Regions from separate parts of the Kitasatospora sp. NPDC059327 genome, predicted to be linked through region 2. Evidence: riboswitches for the same ligand, from Rfam matches in the RefSeq annotation. Region 2 holds a riboswitch; the other holds the start of a gene.
What was found. Region 2 has a riboswitch for S-adenosylmethionine ahead of ACFXHB_RS35800 (aminotransferase class V-fold PLP-dependent enzyme). Riboswitches for the same ligand answer to the same signal wherever they lie in the genome.
Positions count from the first base shown of each region.

Region 1 (4,799 bases), on a different contig from region 2:
AGGTGCGCAGGATGGTCGGGATGCGGACGGTGGCGCTCATGGGGGTCTCCTCGGGCGGTACGACGGGGCTGCGGGCGGGTCAGGCGGAGGCGAGGCCGGCGTCGCGGAACGAGGCCAGCGTCGGGCGGATGACGGCGGTCATCCCGGAGTCGGAGACGGCGTCCAGCGTCTTCAGGCCGTCCCCGGTGTTGATCGCGACGGTCTCCTTGGCCGGATCCAGCTGCCCGGTCTCGACCAGCTTCTTCAGCACGCCGACGGTCACCCCGCCCGCGGTCTCGGCGAAGATGCCCTCGGTCCGGGCCAGCAGCTTGATCGCGGCCACCACCTCGACGTCGGTGACGTCCTCGACGGCCCCACCGGTGCGGCGGGCGATGTCCAGCACGTACGGGCCGTCGGCCGGGTTGCCGATCGCCAGCGACTTGGCGATGGTGTCCGGCTTGACCGGGCGGATCACGTCCTGGCCGGCCTTGAAGGCCGCCGAGACCGGCGAGCAGCCCGCCGCCTGGGCGCCGAAGATCCGGTACGGGCGGTCCTCGACCAGGCCCAGCTTGATCAGCTCCTGCAGACCCTTGTCGATCTTCGTCAGCTGCGAGCCCGAGGCGATCGGGATGACGATCTGCTCCGGCAGCCGCCAGCCGAGCTGCTCACAGATCTCGTACGCCAGCGTCTTGGAGCCCTCGCCGTAGTACGGGCGCAGGTTGACGTTGACGAAGCCCCAGCCCTCACCGGCCGGGTCCCCGATCAGCTCCGAGCAGAAGCGGTTCACGTCGTCGTAGTTGCCCTCGATGCCGACCAGCTCGCCGCCGTAGACACCGGCCATGACGACCTTGCCCTGCTCCAGGTCGTGCGGGATGAACACGCAGGACTTGAAGCCGGCCCGGGCCGCCGCCGCGCCCACCGCACCGGCCAGGTTGCCGGTCGAGGAGCAGGAGAGGGTGGTGAAGTGGAACGCCCGTGCCGCCTCGATCGCGCAGGCGACCACGCGGTCCTTGAACGAGTGCGTCGGGTTGCCCGAGTCGTCCTTGATGTGCAGCTGGGCGGTGAAACCGAGCTCGCGGCCCAGGTTGTCCGCCTTCACCAGCGGGGTCCACCCCGGGTTGAGGTTCGGCTTGCCGGCGACATCGGCCGGGACGGGCAGCAGCGGCGCGTAGCGCCAGATCGACGCCGGACCGGCCTCGATCCGCTTGCGGAGCTCCTCCGCGCCCTCGCTGCCGAAGTCGTAGGCGATCTCCAGCGGCCCGAAGCACTCCACACAGGCGAAGCTGGGACCGAGCGGGAACCGGGTGCCGCACTCCCGACAGGACAGCGCGACGGCGGGGCCGAGGTCGACGGTCGCGGTCGCGGAGCCGGACGGGGATGTCGCAGTGGTAGCCATGATGGCGGAGGCCTCTCTCCTCATCTTCCCCGTGACGCGGGCGCGCCACAGGACGGAATTGGCACCTGTCCCGCCGGGGCCGAAGCCTGCCGTGCGAGAAGGTTGCCGGGACGTCAACGGGCCGTTCCCTCAGTCCCTCTGGATGAGCTCTGTGAAGTTGTGGTCCTGCTCAGCGGTGACCCCGGCGTGCGAAGGTCCGATCGCTGTACGAAGACTGTATCCGAAGGCGTCAACCCTGAACGGGACCGTCCGCCACGCGAGATGCCCCGTCCCACCCCGATCCGCCCCGATCCGCCGAGGAGAGCTCCGTGCCCGCCGAACCGACTCCCGCACTCCTCCCGAAGGCGGCGTCCTGGCTGCGTCGCCGCTCGTGGAGCGCGGCCGACCGCCCGGTGCGCGCCCTGCTGGAGGCCAAGCAGGCGGCGGGCCCGGCCGGCACCGTCAGCGTGGTGCTGCCCGCCCTGGACGAGGAGGCCACCGTCGGCGACATCGTCCGCACCGTGCGCCGGGAACTGATGGAACGCCTGCCGCTGGTCGACGAGCTCGTCGTCGTCGACTCCGGATCCGTCGACGGCACGGCCGCCGCGGCCGCCGAGGCGGGCGCCCGGGTGGTCCACCGCGACGACATCCTGCCCCGGCTGCCCGCCGCCCCCGGCAAGGGCGAGGTGCTCTGGCGCTCGCTGCTGGTCACCAGCGGCGAGATCGTCTGCTTCGTCGACGCCGACCTCCGGTCCTTCGACCCCGCGTTCGTCTCCGGCATCATCGGCCCGCTGCTCACCGAGCCGGACATCCAGCTGGTCAAGGCCATGTACGACCGTCCGCTCGAAGTGGCGTCGAACGGCCCGGACGCCGCCGTCGTCCCGTCCGGCGGCGGGCGGGTCACCGAGCTGGTCGCCCGCCCCCTGCTCAATCTGCACTGGCCGGAACTCGCCGGTTTCGTGCAGCCGCTCGGCGGCGAGTACGCGGCCCGCCGCTCGCTGCTCGAACGGCTGCCGTTCCCCACCGGCTACGGCGTCGAACTCGGCCTCCTGGTGGACGCCCTGGAGTTCGCCGGCCTGGACGCCCTCGCCCAGGTGGACGTGGGCGTACGCCACCACCGCCACCAGGACGGCCAGGCACTCGGCCGGATGGCCGCCACCATCTACCGCACCGCCCTGGAACGCCTCGACCGCACCCACCGGCTGAAGGCCTCCGCCGACCTGGTCCACCCGCTGCTGACCCAGTTCACCCGCGACCCGCGGACCCGCGCCTTCACCGCGCACACCCACCCGGTCACCGCGGTGGAACGGCCCCCGATGCACACCGTCCCCGAGTACGCGAACCGGCACCTCGGCTAGGCCGCAGGACACGGCCGGAAACCACCGGCGGGGGTTTGCCGAGCCGGACCCACGGCAACGTACCAACCATGGGCGATCTCACGACCGAACGTTCGAGTGCGACCGGTTCCGCCGCCGTACTGGTGGCCTCCAACCGGGGACCGGTGTCGTTCAGCACCGGGGACGACGGCACCCTGACCCTGCGCCGGGGCGGCGGCGGGCTGGTCTCGGGGCTCTCCGCGATCGACGACCCGCACGCCGTCTGGGTCTGCGCGGCCCTGGGCGAGGCCGACCGCCGCGCCGCCCGGGAGGCTCCGGACGGCCGCCTCGACCGCGCCGGCCACGAGGTCGGCGGACAGGCCGTCCGGATGCTCGACATCGACCCGGACACCTTCGCCCGCGCCTACAACGGCGTCGCCAACTCGACCCTCTGGTTCGTCCACCACCTGCTCTACGCCACCCCGACGGCACCCTCCTTCGGCGCGGAGTTCCGCACCGAGTGGCAGGCCTACACCGCCTACAACACCGCCTTCGCCGAGGCCCTCGCCGCCGAGGCCGCGCCCGGGGCCGCGGTACTGATCCAGGACTACCACCTCTCGCTGGCCCCGGCCCTGCTCCGGACCGCCCGCCCCGACCTGCGCATCGGCCACTTCTCGCACACCCCGTGGGCCCCGCCCGAGTACTTCCGGCTGCTGCCGGACGACGTGGCCGCGAGCGTGCTCACCGGCATCCTGGGCGCCGACCGGGCCGGCTTCCTCACCCGCCGCTGGGCCCTCGCCTTCGCCGACTGCTGCGCGGCGGTCCTCGGTGCCACCGTCGACCGCGAGGCCCTCACCGTCACCGTCGCGGGCCGCACCACCCGGCTCGGCGTCCACGCCCTGGGGGCCGACGCCGACTTCCTGCGCGAGCGGTCCCACCGGCCGGACGTCGGCGAGCGCCTGGCCACCCTGCGCGAGGCCGTCGGCGGTCGCCGCACCGTCGTGCGGGTCGACCGCACCGAGCTGAGCAAGAACATCGTCCGCGGCTTCCAGGCCTACCGGCACCTGCTCCGCACCCGCCCCGATTGGCGGGACCGCGTCGTCCACATCGCCTTCGCCTACCCCTCCCGCACCGACCTCGCCGAGTACCGCGCCTACACCGCCGAGGTCGAGCGCCTCGCCGCCGAGATCAACGCGGAGTTCGCCACCGCCGACTGGCAGCCGCTGATCCTGCACGTCGACGACGACTTCCCGCGCTCGCTCGCGGCCTACCGGCTGGCCGACGTCGCCCTGGTCAACCCGATCCGGGACGGCATGAACCTGGTCGCCAAGGAGGTCCCGGTGGTCTCCGACCAGGGCTGCGCCCTGGTGCTCTCCCGCGAGGCCGGCGCCCACGCCGAGCTGGCCGAGGACGCCCTGACGGTGAACCCCTACGACGTCATCGCCACCGCCGAGGCCCTGCACACCGCGCTCACCATGCCCGCCGACGAGCGCGCCGACCGCACCAAGCGCCTCGCCGCCGCCGCGACGGCGCTGCCGCCGCAGCAGTGGTTCCTCGATCAGCTGGCGGCCCTGGGCTGACGCCGCCGCGCCGGCCGGTGGGCGTCACCGGTCACCGGTCGCCGAGCGCCGCTCCGAGCGCCTCCAGCAGCTCTACCACCCCGGCCGGACCGGCGACCACCAGGTCGGCCCGGTCGGCCAGTTCGCGCACCGGCGCGTCGCCGTCCACCGTCCCGCTGCACACCAGCAGCCCGGCCAGGCCCTCCCCCCGCAGCTTCTCCACCGCCGCGAAGGCCGCCACGTCGCCGAGATCGTCCCCCGCGTACAGCACCGCGCGGGCGGCCCGCTCGCGCAGGAAGCCGGTCAGCGCGGCCCCCTTGTCCACCCCGGGGGGGCGCAGCTCCAGCACCAGCCGTCCCGGCTCCACCACCAGGCCGTGCTCGGCGGCGAGCGCCGCCACCGGCGCGCGCAACAGTTCGAACGCCTCCTCCGGTGCCGCCGTCCGCCGGGTGTGGACGGCCAGCGAGCGACCCTTGTCCTCCACCCACGTGCCCGCCGGCGCCCCCGCCCGCGCCAGCGCGCCGTCCAGCGCGGCCCGCGCCGCCGCCACTCCGGGGTGCGCCGACGGGG
Region 1 is NZ_JBHYYB010000030.1:77,623-82,421, reverse strand. Features, by position in the region: gene ACFXHB_RS20125 (ubiquitin-like small modifier protein 1) at 1-40, opposite strand, end outside; gene thrC (threonine synthase) at 80-1,375, opposite strand; SAM riboswitch class I at 1,393-1,524, opposite strand; gene ACFXHB_RS20115 (glucosyl-3-phosphoglycerate synthase) at 1,684-2,712, shown strand; gene ACFXHB_RS20110 (trehalose-6-phosphate synthase) at 2,781-4,250, shown strand; gene otsB (trehalose-phosphatase) at 4,282-4,799, opposite strand, start outside.
Region 1: linked by a shared signal. The riboswitch ahead of thrC (threonine synthase) and the one ahead of ACFXHB_RS35800 (aminotransferase class V-fold PLP-dependent enzyme) in region 2 are both predicted to bind S-adenosylmethionine.

Region 2 (4,799 bases):
CGCTTCCCGGCCTGGCTGGTGCTCGGCCTCTGGTTCGCGCTCCAGTGGTGGTCGGTGCACGCGGCGGGGCCCGGCGTCGCCTACCTGGTCCATGTGATCGGCTTCTCGGCCGGGTTCCTGTACGCCTGCACGCTGGCCACCCGCCCCTCGCGACGGCCCGGCTGACGCCCGATACCCTGGCGACACCTCACAAAGGAGCCCGAACAGTGATCACCGCCATCGTCCTGATCAAGACCAGCGTCGACCGCATCCCGGAGATCGCCGAGGCGATCGCGGCCATCGAGGGCGTCAGCGAGGTCTACTCGGTGACCGGCGGCTACGACCTGGTCGCGATGGTGCGGGTGCGCCGGCACGACGACCTGGCCGAGGTGATCCCCGGCCGGCTGAACAAGGTCCCGGGCGTGGCCCACACCGAGACCCAGATCGCCTTCCGCACCTACTCCCAGCACGACCTGGAGACCGCCTTCGCGCTCGGCCTGGGCGAGTAGCCCCTCCCCCGCTCAGCTCGCGCGGCGGCCCCTGTCGACCTGCACGGTGGCGACGCAGCGGCCGCCCTCGTTGCGGTAGTTCCAGGCCGCGCCGTCCGTGACCAGCTCGCGGACGGCGGTCAGGAACCGGTCGATGTGCTCGTCCGGGGTGCCCGCGCCGAAGCTGACCCGGATCGCGTTCAGGCTGCGCTCCCCCGGCAGCGACGACTCGGGCGCGCCGCACTCGGACGGCGCCACGTCCTCGTCGCCGAGCAGGGTGCGCACCAGCGGGTGGGCGCAGAACAGGCCGTCGCGCACCCCGATGCCGTACTCGGCGGAGAGCGCGGCCGAGAAGTGCGAGCTGTTCCAGCCCTGGACGACGAAGGAGAGCACGCCCACCCGGGCCGAGTCCGCGCCGAACAGGTTCAGCACCCGCACCTGCGGGACCTCCGCCAGACCGGCCTTCAGCCGGGCGATCAGCTGCTGCTCGCGGGCCTCCAGCGCGTCGAAGCCGGCCTCGGTCAGCGCCCGGCAGGCCGAGGCGATGGAGTAGGCGCCGATCACGTTCGGCGAACCGGCCTCGTGCCGGGCCGGGCCGGTGTGCCACTGCACGGCCACCGAGCCGTCGGCCTCCCGGGCCACCGTGCGGGTGGCGCCGCCGCCCGCCAGGTACGGCTCGGCCTCGTCCAGCCAGTCGGACCGGCCGGCCAGCACGCCCGCGCCGAACGGCGCGTAGATCTTGTGCCCCGAGAACGCGATCCAGTCCACGCCCAGCTCGCGCACCGAGACCCGGTGGTGCGGGGCGAGCTGCGCGGCGTCCAGCACCACGCGGGCCCCGTGCCGGTGGGCGGTCTCGGTCAGTTCGGCGACCGGCCACAGCTCGCCGGTGACGTTGGAGGCGCCGGTGACGCAGAACAGCTTGGGGCCCTCGGGGGCCTCGGCCAGCGCGGCGTCCAGGGCGGCGACCGCCTCGGCCCGGGAGCGCGGGGCGCGCAGGTAGGTGACGCTCAGGCCGGCGTGGCGCCAGGGCAGCAGCGAGGCGTGGTGCTCGGTCTCGAAGGCGAAGACCCGGGTACCGGCCGGCACCGCGCCGGCCAGCAGGTTGAGCGAGTCGGTGGTGGCCCGGGTGAAGACCACCTGGTCGCCCTCGCGCAGGTCGAGGAAGTCCGCGACGGTGCGGCGGCTCTGCTCGAAGAGGTCGGTGGAGAGCTGGGAGAGGTAGCCGGCGCCCCGGTGCACGCTGCCGTAGTAGGGGGCGTAGGCCGCGACGTCGTCCCAGACCCGCTGCAGGGCCGGGGAGCTGGCGGCGTAGTCGAGCGCGGCGTAGGTGACCTTGTCACCGTTGACCAGCGGGACCTCGACGTCGTGGCCGAGGACGGGGAGCGGGGCGCAGATTTCGGTGGCGACGGACATGGGAGTGCACTCCTTCGACGGGTAAGGACCCCGGAGTGCGTGTCAGCCGGCGTCCGCGCTTGTCGCGCGGACGGATTGCCGCGAGACCCGGTCCTCACCCAGGGCACCCCGCCACGGACGGAGGGTTGCCGGACAGCCAGCTGGGGCTTTGCACTGTCACTCATGACCTGGCGAAGACTCTAGGTCGGGTCCGCCGACTGGTCAAACAGATGTCCACCATTCGGACGGCCGCCCATCGGCCCGCCCACTCGTCCGCAGGTCACCGGTGCCCCGGACAGGCACGCGGGCACGCGAAGGGCCCGCGGGGGCGTCCCCGCGGGCCCCGGCCGCCGTCTCACGCCTTGGCGGTGGCCTCCGCCCAACGCCGCAGGAGATCCTGCGCGGCGCCCGAGTCGATGGCCGCCGCGGCCCGCTCCATCCCGGCCGCCAGCTGCTCGGTGAGCGGCGCGTCGGTGAGGTCCAGCGCGACCAGCGCCGTCGCCGTGTTCATCAGGACGGCGTCCCGCACCGGCCCGCGCTCCCCGGCCAGCAGCCGGCGGGCGACGTCCGCGTTGAAGGCCGGGTCCCCGCCGCGCAGCGCCTCGATGCCGACCAGCTCGACGCCGACGTCCCGCGGGTCGAAGGAGGTCTCGGTGACCTCGCCGTCGCGCACGATCCAGATCCGCGAGGTGGTGGTGACGGTCAGCTCGTCCAGGCCGTCGTCGCCGCGGAAGACCAGCGCGGTGGATCCGCGCCGGGCCAGCACCCCGGCGATCAGGGCCGCCAGCCTGGTGTCGAAGCAGCCGATCGCGTGCGCGGTCACCTTGGCCGGATTGGTCAGCGGACCGAGGGTGTTGAACGCGGTCGGCACCCCGAGGCCACTGCGGGCGGGGGCGGTGTGCCGCATCGCGGGGTGGAACTTGGCCGCGAAGCAGAAGGTCAGCCCCACCTCCTCGGCCACCTCGGCGACCCGCCGGGCGGAGAGGTCGAGCCTGACGCCGAGCTTCTCCAACACGTCCGAGGAGCCGCTCGCCGAGGAGGCGGCCCGGTTGCCGTGCTTGACCACCTTGGCGCCGGCCGCCGCCGCGACGATCGCCGACATGGTGGAGATGTTGACGGTCTTCGCCCGGTCGCCGCCGGTGCCCACGATGTCCACCGCCGGGCCGGGGATGGAGAGCGGTTCGGCGTGCGCGTACATCGAGTCCACCAGGCCGACGATCTCGTCGACCGTCTCGCCCTTGGCCCGCAGGGCCACCATGAAGCCGGCCATCTGCACGGCGGAGGCCTCGCCGCTCATGATCCGGTCCATCGCCCAGGCGGTGTCCGCCCGGTCCAGGTCCTCGCCCCGCAGCAGCGCCGAGAGGATGTCCGGCCAGGTGCGGACCACCTGCACGGGGTCCTTGCCGCCGTTCGCAGGGTTCACGTTCACCATGGCTGACTCCAGCTCTCGTCGGTTCCCCGAGGGGATCTCCGTAAGGATGGAGCCAGCCTATCGAGCGGCGGGACGCCATCGCCCCGCCGCGGCCTTCACTTCTCTCGTACTGAGACGCGCCGCCCTAGCGGGCGGCCGGCGCCCGCTTCGCCAGCCGGGCCCGGAGCAGGGTGGCGGCCGCCTCGGCCAGCGCCACCGGATCCACCGGGCGGGAGATGGCCGCGTCCGCCCGGCTCCAGGCGGCCAGCCAGGAGTCCTGCGGCCGACCGATCAGCACCAGCACCGGCGGGCAGCCGTAGATCTCGTCCTTCAGCTGCCGGGCGAGCCCCAGGCCGCCGGCCGGCACCGCCTCGCCGTCCAGGACACAGAGGTCCACGCCACCCTTCTCCAGCGCCTTCAGCACCGCGGGGGTCGTCGCGCACTCCAGGTAGGTCAGCTCCGGAACATCCTCGGCGGGCCGCCGGCCGAGGGCCGTCAGCACCTGCTCACGGGTGTTGCGGTCGTGGCTGTAGACGAGAACGGTCAGCGTCTCGCCGGTGGTGTCCGCCATGGGCCCTGCTCCCTCACGTGTGATCCGGACCACGTTCGCCTCATCCCGGATGCTACTCCCGATCACCGCCCGCCGAGCCACTCCCGCGCGATCCGTCTCAAGCCGCCGCGCCCACGGCCCGCCCGGGACTCACCCGCCCGGAGGACAGGCCGTCACCCCCGCTGACGCGGTCCACCCGTACGGCCGACGGAACGGCCGATCCCTTACTCCCGGCGACCCCCGAAGGAGTGGAGCGACACGCTGGGCAACAGGGTCGAAGACACCTTCGAGGAACCGTCAGAAAAGGGACACGCCGCTGCTCAGCCGCCATCGGGGCGTCCCCCCGGGCCCCACCGGGGCATACCGCACGCACCGGACACTCCGAGGGACACCCCCCGGCGTGAAGACGGAATAAGGGACCGACATAATGTCCGTCGTGGCGACAGCAACAGCAGTAGAAACCGGGCACGCGCACGGATCGGTCAACCGGCCGAACATGGTCAGCGTCGGAACGATCGTCTGGCTCAGTTCCGAGTTGATGTTCTTCGCGGCCCTCTTCGCGATGTACTTCACGCTCCGCTCCGTCAAGGGAGCCGAGTTCTGGAGCGAGAAGGCACACGCCCTCAACGTGCCCTTCTCCTCGGTCAACACCACGATCCTGGTGCTCTCCTCCCTGACCTGCCAGCTCGGCGTGTTCGCTGCCGAGCGCGGGGACGTGAAGAAGCTCCGCTCGTGGTTCGTCATCACCTTCGTGATGGGCGCGATCTTCATCGGCGGCCAGATCTTCGAGTACACCGAGCTGGTCAAGAAGGACGGCCTCTCGCTGTCCTCCGACCCGTACGGCACGGTGTTCTACCTGACCACCGGCTTCCACGGTATGCACGTGACGGGTGGTCTGATCGCCTTCCTGCTGGTCCTCGGACGGACGTACGCAGCCAAGCGCTTCACGCACGAGCAGGCCACCGCCGCGATCGTGGTG
Region 2 is NZ_JBHYYB010000092.1:29,807-34,605, reverse strand. Features, by position in the region: gene ACFXHB_RS35810 (rhomboid family intramembrane serine protease) at 1-165, shown strand, start outside; gene ACFXHB_RS35805 (Lrp/AsnC ligand binding domain-containing protein) at 207-488, shown strand; gene ACFXHB_RS35800 (aminotransferase class V-fold PLP-dependent enzyme) at 501-1,880, opposite strand; SAM riboswitch class IV at 1,931-2,048, opposite strand; gene trpD (anthranilate phosphoribosyltransferase) at 2,215-3,291, opposite strand; gene ACFXHB_RS35790 (hypothetical protein) at 3,416-3,841, opposite strand; gene ACFXHB_RS35785 (heme-copper oxidase subunit III) at 4,248-4,799, shown strand, end outside.